One region of the Streptomyces sp. NPDC058464 genome, then DNA from elsewhere that is predicted to be linked to it. Evidence: riboswitches for the same ligand, from Rfam matches in the RefSeq annotation. Region 1 holds a riboswitch; each other region holds the start of a gene.
What was found. A riboswitch is a leader RNA that binds a small molecule or an ion and turns the genes downstream of it on or off. The one in region 1 is predicted to bind cyclic di-AMP.
Positions count from the first base shown of each region.

Region 2: it holds a riboswitch for cyclic di-AMP, as region 1 does, so the genes downstream of both, ACFWPQ_RS44600 (C40 family peptidase) here and ACFWPQ_RS15790 (NlpC/P60 family protein) in region 1, are expected to answer to the same signal.
Region 3: it holds a riboswitch for cyclic di-AMP, as region 1 does, so the genes downstream of both, ACFWPQ_RS30895 (peptidoglycan DD-metalloendopeptidase family protein) here and ACFWPQ_RS15790 (NlpC/P60 family protein) in region 1, are expected to answer to the same signal.

Region 1 is NZ_JBHXMA010000010.1:69,815-73,466, reverse strand. It holds gene ACFWPQ_RS15795 (DUF1996 domain-containing protein) at 1-1,460, opposite strand, end outside; cyclic di-AMP (ydaO/yuaA leader) riboswitch at 1,878-2,054, shown strand; gene ACFWPQ_RS15790 (NlpC/P60 family protein) at 2,065-3,652, shown strand, end outside.
Region 2 is NZ_JBHXMA010000053.1:62,300-65,951, reverse strand. It holds gene ACFWPQ_RS44615 (DUF397 domain-containing protein) at 88-315, opposite strand; gene ACFWPQ_RS44610 (helix-turn-helix domain-containing protein) at 325-1,185, opposite strand; gene ACFWPQ_RS44605 (ATP-binding protein) at 1,397-1,855, shown strand; gene ACFWPQ_RS44600 (C40 family peptidase) at 1,899-2,372, opposite strand; cyclic di-AMP (ydaO/yuaA leader) riboswitch at 2,376-2,560, opposite strand; gene ACFWPQ_RS44595 (hypothetical protein) at 2,922-3,230, opposite strand; gene ACFWPQ_RS44590 (ATP-dependent Clp protease proteolytic subunit) at 3,238-3,652, opposite strand, start outside.
Region 3 is NZ_JBHXMA010000026.1:61,773-65,424, reverse strand. It holds gene ACFWPQ_RS30900 (alpha-galactosidase) at 1-1,784, shown strand, start outside; cyclic di-AMP (ydaO/yuaA leader) riboswitch at 2,099-2,259, shown strand; gene ACFWPQ_RS30895 (peptidoglycan DD-metalloendopeptidase family protein) at 2,264-3,214, shown strand; gene ACFWPQ_RS30890 (SGNH/GDSL hydrolase family protein) at 3,466-3,652, shown strand, end outside.

The DNA of each region.
Region 1 (3,652 bases):
GGCTCCGCGCTCTGGGACGGCGGCTGCTCGTCGGCCCCCGCACCGCACGTGCGGCCGGAGTTGATGCAGTCGACCATCTTCCGCATCAGGCTCTCGTCGAAGACGTTGATGAAGTCGCCGTGGTCGGTGACGGGCTTGTGCAGCTGCTCGGGGAACGAGTCCACCGCGAACAGCGGGACCGTACGGCCGCCGTCCTGGAGGCTCGGCGCGTCCACGTCGTAGACGATGCGCTGCACCAGCTGCGGGATGGCCTGGAAGCCGGCCGGGCAGCTGCCGTCGGGGGCCTCGAAGGCCACATGGGTGCGGTGGTTGGCGCTGTCGATGTTCCGGCCGTCCCAGCAGCTCTGGAACCTGAACGTGCGTACGACGTCACTGCCCGAGGGGCAGAGCGGGTACTTGTCCTTGAGCTGCCGGTCCTCGAACCCGGTGCAGCTCCAGGAGGCGTTGGCGTTGCCCGGGCCGTTGACGAACGCCTTGGCGTCGCCGGTGATGATGCGCAGCAGCCGCGGCATCTCGGTGACCTTGGAGGTGGGGTTGCCCTCGAAGGTCAGCGTGACCTCCTTGGCCGTGACGATCTGCCCGGCGTTGCCCTCGGTGCCGCCGCCCGGCTTGTCGGCGTCCCGCTCCTGCTTGCCGTTCTGCAGCCGCAGCACGGGCCAGTAGTACGTCGACTTGTCACCCTGGTCCGCGCAGCTGGTGTCGGCGTTCGCGAGGTCGTCGTCGCTGGCGAAGGCGTTGTTGGACTGGTTGCCGATGTAGTCGTGGAAGTGGTGGGCGCCGTTGGAGACACCGGGCGCGACGATCACGTTGTCCGAGTTGAACAGGCCGTTCGCGTTGACGCCGCAGCTGGAGGAGAAGGTGCCGGTGGAGCCGCCGGACTGTTCGGCCGGGGTGGTGACATTGGGCTGCACGGAGGTGATGTCCGCATAGTCGGCGGCGACCGGCCCGTTGCCGCCCTGGCCGCCGGCGCCGGTGCCCTGGCTCGGCGCGGCGCTGCCCTGGCCGCTCTGGCTCGGCGTGGCACCGCCCTGGGGGGCCGCGGACTGCCCGTCGCCCTGGGTGGAGGAGCGCAGGGTGCACGCGGCGAGGTCGTCCAGGCCCTGCGGGCGGTCGCCCTCGCGGCCGATGGCGTCGGCGATGCGCTGCAGCGACTCGGACCGCTTCTCCTTCAGCGGGCTCATGATCGTCTGGTCGGCGAGGCCGGGGTTCTGCTCGATCTCCGCGGCGGACTCGGTGAGTTGCTGATACGCGGCCACGATCTGCTGGTCCAGCTGGGCGAGTTCGTTGTCGACGTCGGCCCGCGCCCCGTCGGGTACCGCCGTCAGCCGGCTGCCGACGTCGGGGCAGTAGATGGTGGGCGCGGACAGCACCTGGCCGGTGGCGACCTGGGTCTGCTGGTCCCCGCCCTCGGTGGCCGAGGCATAGACGTTCACCGCGACCAGTCCCCCGCCGCCGAGCATCAGGGCGACCGCTGCGAAGGTCGCGCGTTGTGCGCCGGTCGGGCGTCTGCGCCTGTTGCGTCTCAAGGTCGTTCCCCTGCGTCTCGTGGTCGGCGGGACATGGAAATCCCCGGCCCTATACGGGCCGCGGCGCCATCGTGTTCAACAGACCCACGAATTCACGGCGACCTCACAGAAAGCGCGTGTCCCGGAACGGTCACGGAACAGGGGGACGCAACCGACGGCAACGCCCCGGTGACCCTGCGAAAGCAATGGATGCGCGCGAAATGCCGTCCCGTACGGTCGAGTTCCGAACGCTAAGACGAACATCACAAATACGTATCGGACATTACGCACTTCAACCTTCACACGAGTGACACAAGTTGGCTAAGTTGACGGGCAAGCCGCTCGGCTCCCTCCGGCGAATCCCGCCGGGCCGCGCGGCCTCCGCCGAATCCGGTGCCTTCCAGGGGCGAATCCGGAACCGGGGACCCAACCGAACCACTGGGGTGAATCGGCCGGACGTCCGTGAGGACGGCGGCCGTAGGGCATGCCTTCCGGACTTCACAGCCCGAACCCGACAGCTAACTCGGTAGGCGGAGTACGGAAGGAGCACGACCCCTCAATGGCGCCCGAGAGCCGTGACGAGGTTCGGCAGCGGATCAACAGCCTCTACGACCAGGCCGAGAACGCCACCGGGAACTACAACGCCACGCGCGCGATGAGCGGGGGTTCACGCTCACGCGGTGTCCCGCTGTTCAAGCGGCCCCGTCGCGACGACCCGGGCCTCGACAACATCGCCCGGGAGTGGTTCGACGGCGCCCGTTCGAAGCTGGGGCCGAGCGTCCCGGCCGCACTCCCCTCCGACCGGCAGCCGGCCCGGCCCGGCCCGCGGCGTCCCGTCAGCGCCATGGCCGCCGACCTGCTCGGCCAGCTGGAGGGCTCCGGCCCGGCCCGGCTGGAGCTGACCGCGGGTCCGTCCGCGCAGACCGACTTCGAGGTCGTCCGCGAGCTGCCGCCCCCGAGGCCGGAGCAGCGCGCGGTGGCCGCGCTCGAAGCTGCCCCGGCCGCCCAGCCGGTTCCGTCCGCACAGCCCGTGCCGACCGCGCAGACCCCGTGGCCCACGCCCGAGGCCCAGGCCGCAGCGCAGCAGTGGGCTGCTCCCCCCGTCGGCATACCGAGCCAGCGGACCGACAGCGGCTCCTTCCGGACCGACGCCCTCGCCGCCACCCGCGCGATCCCCGCGGTGACCGAGACGGGCGGCATCCCGATCGTGTCCGCGACCGACACGGGTACGTTCCGCATCATGACCCCGGGCGGTACCAGCGCCAGCCGTGCCACGCCCCCGGCGGACCCGACCGGCTTCCGCGTCATGACCCCGGGCGGCCCGGGCACCGGCAGCTTCCCCGGGGTGCCCCCGATGGACGCGGGCCCCGCCCCCGCCCAGACCATGGCTCCGGTGGCGGCTCCGGCTCCGGCTCCGGCTCCGGCGGACATGACCGGCTTCCGCATCATGACCCCGGGCGGCTCGGGCACCACGGCGTTCCCGGGTGTGTCTCCCCTGGACATGGACACCGCCCCCGGCCAGGCTGCGGCTCCGGCTGTGGGGGACACCGGCTCCTTCCGCATCATGACGCCGGGCGCCACGGGCTCGTTCCCGATGCCGACCTCGGCCGACGCGGGAGCCTTCCCGACCGCGGACCCCATGAGCACCGGCGTCTTCCCGACCGCGGCGCCCACGAACTCCGGCGCCTTCCCGACCGCCGCCCCCACCGACTCCGGCGCCTTCCCGACCATGGCGCCCGCCGCCGCTGCCCCCGCCCCGGCTCCGATGGACATGGGCGGCTTCCGGGTCATGTCGCCGAACGCGACCGCCGGTTACGCCGAGGTGCCCCAGGCCGCCGCCGACACCGCCTACGCCACCGCCGCGTACGCGACGGCGGCACCCGCCACCCCCGCGCCCATGGCCCCCATGCAGCCGGCCGCCTCCTACGCCGCGGCGCCCGCCCCGGACATGGCCGACGCCGCCTACGCCTATGCCGGAGCCATGCCGCCCGCCGACACCGCGTACACGTACGCCGGAGCCATGGCACCCGCCGACGCCGCCTACGCGTACGCCGGAGCCATGCCGCCCGCCGACGCCGCCTACGCGTACGCCACCGCCGCGATGCCCACAGCGATGGCAGCGCCCCCTGCCGCGATGCCCGCGCCGA
Region 2 (3,652 bases), on a different contig from region 1:
CGGAGTAGTTCGTGGAACGGGTGGGCGTCTGATCAGTTTCGTTCTGATCGCTTTCGTTCGAATCTGATCAGACTCATCTTGGGCTGATCAGTTGACAAGCGCGGTGACGAAACCCGCCCAGCTCTCGGGGGAGAAGAGCAGCGCGGGTCCGGCCGGAGCCTTGGAGTCGCGCACGGCGAGCAGTCCGGCCGACGGGCCGGAGCGCGGCCGTGCCGTCTCCACGCAGTTGTTCGCTCCGGTGCTGTAGCTGCTGCGCAGCCACCGCAATCCGTGCAGATCAGCACTTGAAGGTACGTTCCGAGGCAGTGCAGTCATGGTGCCTCCTTACGTGCCGTCAGCTATCACGGCGATGTAATCCAACGAGTCCTCGGGCGAAAGGGCGTGGATCCGAAGCGTGTTGAAGGCTTCCGTGTAGGCCTGGAGGTCTTCTTTCCGCTCCAGGTAGAGGCTACTCGTCAACTGGTCGATAACAACCACGTCCAGATCAGAAGTGCTCGGAAATGAGAAGATTACGAAAGGTCCCGTGATGCCGACATGCGCCCCGGCCGCGAACGGCAGCACCTGGAGCCGTACATGGGGCAGCCGGGCCGCCTCCATCAGCCGGACCAGCTGCCGCGCCATCACGCCGGGACCGCCCACCTCGCGGCGCAGCACCGCCTCGTCCAAGACCGCGCTCAGCTCCAGCGGCGGATCGCTGTGCAGCACGTCCTGCCTGGCCAGACGCACTTCCACCAGGGCGTCCAGGGCCTCGTCGTCACGCCCGTCCACGGCTGCCCGGGTCACCGCACGCGCGTACTCCGGGGTCTGCAGCAGCCCGGGCACGACCGAGGTCTCCAGCGTGCGCATGGCGCTGGCCTGCGACTCCAGGCTGATGAAATCCCGGTAGGCGGGCGGCAGTACCCCACGGTAGGCGTGCCACCAGTGGTGCCGTCCCGCCGTGTCCTCCGACCCCGCCAACACCAGGAGCAACTCGCGCAGTTGCCCCTCGACCACGCCGTAGGCGTCCAGGAGTAACCGCACATCGGCCGGTTTCACACCGCTGGCGCCGGTCTCGATCCGGCTCACTTTCGACTGATGCCAGCCCACCAGACGGGCGGCCTCACCGCTCGTGAGGCCGGCGCCGGTGCGCAGTGTGCGCAGTTCGGCGCCCAGTTTCCGGCGGCGTACCGCGGGACCGTTCTGCATGGGCTACTCCTTACTCCTTCCGAGCCGCCCAAATACGGTCTGAGGTAGCAGAGTTCACCGCTTCGAGCGACAGATATATGCATATCTTGGTGGATCGCTCCCCTGACCGGCCCGGTAATGGCAGTCTGGCGAAGAAGCACCAGTCCGGGACCGTACTCGAACCATCCGCGCTGTGTCGGACTCCGGTCCCGAGGAAAGGGACGACGTCGCCATGGCAGACCACCTGGAAGCATCCGTCACTCTGCCGAGCGATCCCGCCTCGGTCTCCACCGCCCGCTCCTACGTGCTGGACACTCTCGCGGAGTGGGGACTGCCACCGGAGACGGAGACCGCGGACACCGTTCGCCTCATCGTCTCCGAACTCGCCACCAACGCCGTGCAGCATACGTTCGGGCAGTCACCCACCTTCACGGTGGACCTCGTGCTCGACCGCGACGAACAGCTGCGCATCGGCGTCACGGACAGTCATCCGCGCTTCCCCAAGAGACTTCCCGCCGCGGTCCAGCAGGACAACGGGCGCGGCATGGTCATCATCCGCTGGCTGACCGCCGAATGCGGCGGCAAGCTCCGGGTGCGCCCCACCCGGGAGGGCGGCAAGACCGTCTCCATCGAACTTCCCTGGACGGTCCCGGCCGGCACCGTCACCGCGGCCGGCCAGCAGGAACCGTAGCCCTGAGTCCCCGCCGGCCGGCCACCGGGTGCTGCCGCGCGGATCAGCTGACCCGGCCGTACCAGACGCTGCGCGTCCAGATCTTCTGGAGCCTCACCACGTCCCCGGTCTTCGGGGCGTGCCAGATCTTTCCCTTCCCGGCGTAGATGCCGACGTGGTACACGCTGGAACCCGAGTGGAAGAAGACCAGGTCCCCGGCCTTGCGGTTGCCGGCCGAGATGTGACGGGTCTTGTTGTACTGCTGGGCCGCCGTACGAGGCAGCTTCTTGCCCGCCTTCTTGAACGAGTACAGCGTGAGCCCGGAGCAGTCGAACCTGTTCGGCCCGGTGGCGCCCCACCTGTAGGGCGCGCCCTTCTTCGAGGCAGCGACCTGAAGTGCCTTCGTCGCCATCGTGGCGGCCGAGGCGTCGGAGGCGACACCCGGGATCACGATCGAGCCGCCCACGGCGGCGATGGTCAGTGCCGAGGCCGTACCGGCCCGGGCCATCAGCGACGGAACACGATTGAGCGCATTCATGCGCAACCCTTCGTCAGCCGCCTGTGAAGGATGACCTGTCGGATTCGGGCTGGCGAAGTTGCCCGGCCGTGTTGCCACGGCTTCACCCCAAGGGCTGCTCGGCCCGGTCATGGTGCGACCGTGCCGGCGACCCGGCTTGCTTGGGTCCTCCACTCCTGCCGATGCACTTCTGTCGACGGGTCAATCCGGGCGGCGGCAGGACTCGGCGTCCGCCCGGACCGCCCCGCCGCTGTGGCGGGGGCTTGTCGTCAGACAGGGATCTTCACTCACTCGTGTCCGAAAAACCCAACGGAATCGGGGATTTGTGGGGTTACTCACCACCCACCCGTTCGGGTGGACAACCCTTTGTTCGATTCTCCGTCAACTGCCCTGCGTAGCCCCGGACCTGCGCGAAAGCCGCTCGCGGGCACCCCCGTGCAGGCGGGTCGAGCGGCTCCTGCGGGCAGGTAAAACCACGCCACGCTCCGCCGAACGGCAGTAACCCCTTTGGGTCGTTTCGACTCCGGCCCGGTCGCGCCGTCGACGCACAGGACCGCAGTCCCGCGGGTGTCACCGTACGCAGTCGGGCGGGAGTGCGACGCGAGCGGTCCGGCGCTCGCCGTCGAGCACCCGCAACGCCCGTGCCAGCGTGTCCCCGTGAAGCTCCGTCTCGCCCCGACGATGCATCAGGGTCAGCGCGTCACGCAGCTCGGACGCCGCGCGCACCAGCGCCTGCGCGGCGCGCAGCCCGCGGTAGGTGTCCTCGTTCTGCGCCGGATTGATCCGGCCCAGCAGGTCCACCACGTCCAGGTAACGGTCGATCAGCTCGCCCTCGGCGCGGGTCAGTGCGGGCAGCGGCGGGAGTTCCGGCGGCAGCATCGGCGGCTCACCCCGCGTCCGGCAGGCCGAGCGAGGCCCGGCGACTGGGCACGACCCGGTCCACCAGCCCGTAGGCCAGCGCCTCCTGGGCGTCCAGGATCAGGTCCCGCTCCAGATCCCGGTGCACCTGTTCCGCCGTGCGCCCGGTGTGCCGCACGAGCATCGCTTCCAGCAGTGCCCGTTCCCGGTCCAACTCCTCGGCCCGGATCGCCAGATCGCTCGGCTGGCCGTGGACCGGTTCCGGCAGCGACGGCTGCTGCAGCACGATGCGTGCGCCGGGCAGCACGGACCGCTTGCCCGGCGTGCCGGCCGCGAGCAGCACCGCCGCCGACGCCCCGGCCTGTCCGAGGCAGATCGTCTCGACGTCACAGCTCACGTACTGGACCGTGTCGTAGATCGCGGCCATCGCGCTGAAGGACCCG
Region 3 (3,652 bases), on a different contig from region 1:
AGGCCGGCGCGGACGGCGACGAGCTGCGGCTGCGCTTCCGGGACGACGGGATCCTGATCACCCTGCACTACCGGATGCGCGGCGACGTCGTCGAGCGCTGGGTGACCGTCGGCAACGAGGGGCACGCGCGCGTGGAGCTGCTGCGCGCCGACCCCGCCGCCTGGACACTCCCCGACCGCGAGGGCTGGCGGCTCTCCCAGCTGCACGGCCGCTGGGCCGCCGAGTCCCGTCTCACCAGCGCCCCGCTCACCTACGGCGAGAAGGTCATCGGCAGCCGCCGCGGCCACACCAGCCACCAGCACCTGCCCTGGGTCGCCCTCGACACCGACGCCACCGAGGAGCGCGGCGAGGTCTGGGGCTGCGCCCTCGGCTGGTCCGGCTCCTGGCGGATCGCCGTCGCCCAACTCCCGGACGCGCGGGTGCAGATCACCGGCGGCGCCGGCTACGACGACTCGGGCCTGCTGATGCTGGCCGAGGGCGAGTCGTACACCAGCCCGGTCTTCGCGGGCCTGTGGACCGACGGCGGCTTCGGTGGGGCGAGCCGTGCCTGGCACGCCTACCAGCGGGCGTACATCATCCCGGACGCCGACCGGGACCGGCCCGTGCTGTTCAACTCCTGGGAGGCCACGACCTTCGACATCTCCGAGGAGCAGCAGGCCACCCTCGCCCGGCGGGCGGCCGCGATCGGCATCGAGCTGTTCGTGGTGGACGACGGCTGGTTCGGCAAGCGCACCAGCGACCGTGCCGGCCTCGGCGACTGGACGCCCAACCTCGACCGCTTCCCCAAGGGCCTCAAGCCCCTCGCCGACTACGTGCACGCCCTCGGCATGCAGTTCGGCATCTGGGTCGAGCCGGAGATGGTGAACCCGGACAGCGACCTGTACCGCGCGCACCCCGACTGGGTGCAGTACCAGGAGGGGCGAAAGCGGACAGAACTGCGCAACCAGCTCGTCCTCAACCTGGCCCGCGAGGACGTCCAGGAGTACCTCTGGGAGCAGCTCGACACCCTGCTGTCCAGCGCCCCGATCGACTACGTCAAATGGGACTTCAACCGCTGCTTCACCGACGCGGGCTGGCCCGGTGAGCCCTATCCGCAGCGCCTGTGGGTCGACCACGTCCGCGGGCTGTACGCCCTCCTCGACCGGATCCGCGCGGCCCACCCCGACGTCGCCATCGAGTCCTGCTCCGGCGGTGGCGGACGGATCGACCTCGGAATCATGAGCCGCACCGACGAGGTGTGGACCTCCGACAACACCGACCCGCTGGACCGGCTCGCCATCCAGCACGGCTTCAGCCAGATCCACCCCGCCCGGGTGATGTCCGCCTGGGTCACCGACAGCCCGAACCACCAGCTCAACGGCCGGGTCAGCAGTCTGCGTTTCCGCTTCGTCAGCTCGATGGCGGGGGCACTCGGGGTCGGCGGCGACCTCTCGCGGTGGACCGAGGAGGAGCTGGCCGAGGCCGGGCGCTGGGTGGAGCTCTACAAGGAGATCCGCCCCCTCGTGCAGCGTGGCGACCAGTTCCGGCTGCGGCCGCCGGCCGGCGGGCTCAGCGCGGTGCAGTACACGCTCGGCGGCGAGACCGTCGTCCTCGCCTGGCTGCAGGCCCAGAGCTACGGCGAGCCGGCGCCGGCGCTGCGACTGCAGGGCCTCGACCCCACGGCGTCGTACGAATGCCGCGAAACGGGCGAAGTGTACCGAGGTGCCGTTCTGTTGCATCACGGGCTGCGCACCGGGCTGAAGGGCGACCTGGATGCGTCGGTCATCCGGCTCCGCCGGATCTGACACATCTAACCCATCTGCCCGAATTGGCGCCTTCATTACAACTCGCTCTGGAATAAGGTGACGTGGCGTGACGTGCGTGAGGAGCGTCATATTCGTGACCGTCCGTCGCGCGTCATGTTCACGTAATTGCGGTGCTTTGCAAGAAGGTTGGAAAACCGAAAGGGCCGGAATTCACGGAGGGTGACGGGGATTTCCGGTAACGGATCAAGTGAAACCCGGACAGGCGGAACCGGCCGCTTGTCCGCGTCCGTCTCACTCGCTTACGTTCGCCACACATCCGGTCGGAACGCCGAATCCTGCCGCCGCCCGGAGTCCCCACACACTCACCCGTGCCCGGCAGGAGCGGGGGACCCACCAGGTACGACCGCCTGTTCCGGTTCCCGGGACGGCTAGGGGTGTAGTCACGTCTTCCCGCGTGGCCGGGCAGCTCCAGCCCGAACCCGACAGCTCACCTCGCAGGCGCCGGAGAGGAATGCGTCATGCCCGCGAAGGGTAAGCACCGCCGCCCCAAGTCCCAGCGTCTCACCCGCTCGATGGCCGTCGCCGGAACCGGTGGCGCCGCGCTGGCGCTGCCGCTCATGGGGGCCACCGGCGCCCACGCGGCCACCTCGCAGTCCGTTTCCGAAAAGGCCACGCAGTCGCTTCCCACGGTCGAGAAGACCGCGGTGAAGAATGCGGCCGCGAAGAATTCCGCCGCGCATTCCGCGCACCGCGTCTACACCGTGGTGCCCGGCGACTGTCTTGCGAAGATCGCCCGCGAGCACGACGTCCGCGGCGGCTGGCACCGGCTCTACGCCGACAACCGGGAGGCCGTCGGCGACAACCCCTCGCTGATCCACCCGGGCCTCAAGCTCACGCTCGGCGGCCGGCACGCCGCGACGACGGACACCGCGGACTCCGGCTCCCGTTCCGAGGCGCCCTCGAACTCGCCGTCGTCCACCTCGCCGTCGTCCACCTCGTCGTCCAACTCATCCTCGGCCTCCTCGGCCTCCGCGTCGGACGGCTCGGTGACGAATGCCTCCGGCTTCGCCCTTCCGGTCACCGGTGCCACCGTCGGCACCGGCTACCACGTCGCCGGCAGCATGTGGTCCAGCGGTTACCACACGGGCGTCGACTTCGTCGTCCCGACCGGCACCCCGGTCAAGGCCGTCGGCACGGGCACGGTCGTCACGGCAGGCTGGGGCGGCTCCTACGGCAACCAGGTCGTCGTCCGGCTCGCCGACGGCTACTACGCGCAGTACGGCCACCTCTCCGCCCTCTCCGTCTCGGTCGGCCAGACCGTGACCGCGGGTCAGCAGATCGGCCTCTCCGGCGCGACCGGCAACGTCACCGGTCCGCACCTCCACTTCGAGATCCGCACCACCCCCGACTACGGCTCGGACGTGGACCCGGTCGCCTATCTCCGCTCGAAGGGCCTCGCCGTCGGCTGACCCGGCGCGCACCGGTCTGACACACACTCCGAAGGCCGGACCCCCGATCCCCGGGTCCGGCCTTCGGTGTTTCCATGTCCGGTGATCGACACGTCAACGCCGCTGATCAGAGCCTTATTCCAAGCTTGGCAAAGTATTTAAAAGTGTCTTATCTCACCGAACGTCAACCCCTTATTACGGTCGCGTAGGTCACAGTCGAAGGTGAATCATGGTCCGATGTGGGAGACGATTCGAAGAGTGACAATGCATCAGTGATCGGGTCGTACGCGGCGGTGGGGGACAGCTTCACCGAGGGCGTCGGCGACCCCGGCCCCGACGGGGCGTTCGTCGGCTGGGCCGACCGGTTCGCGGTACTGCTGTCGGACCGACGGCCCGAAGGCGACTTCGAGTACACCAACCTTGCCGTGCGCGGGAAACTTCTCGACCAGATCGTGGCGG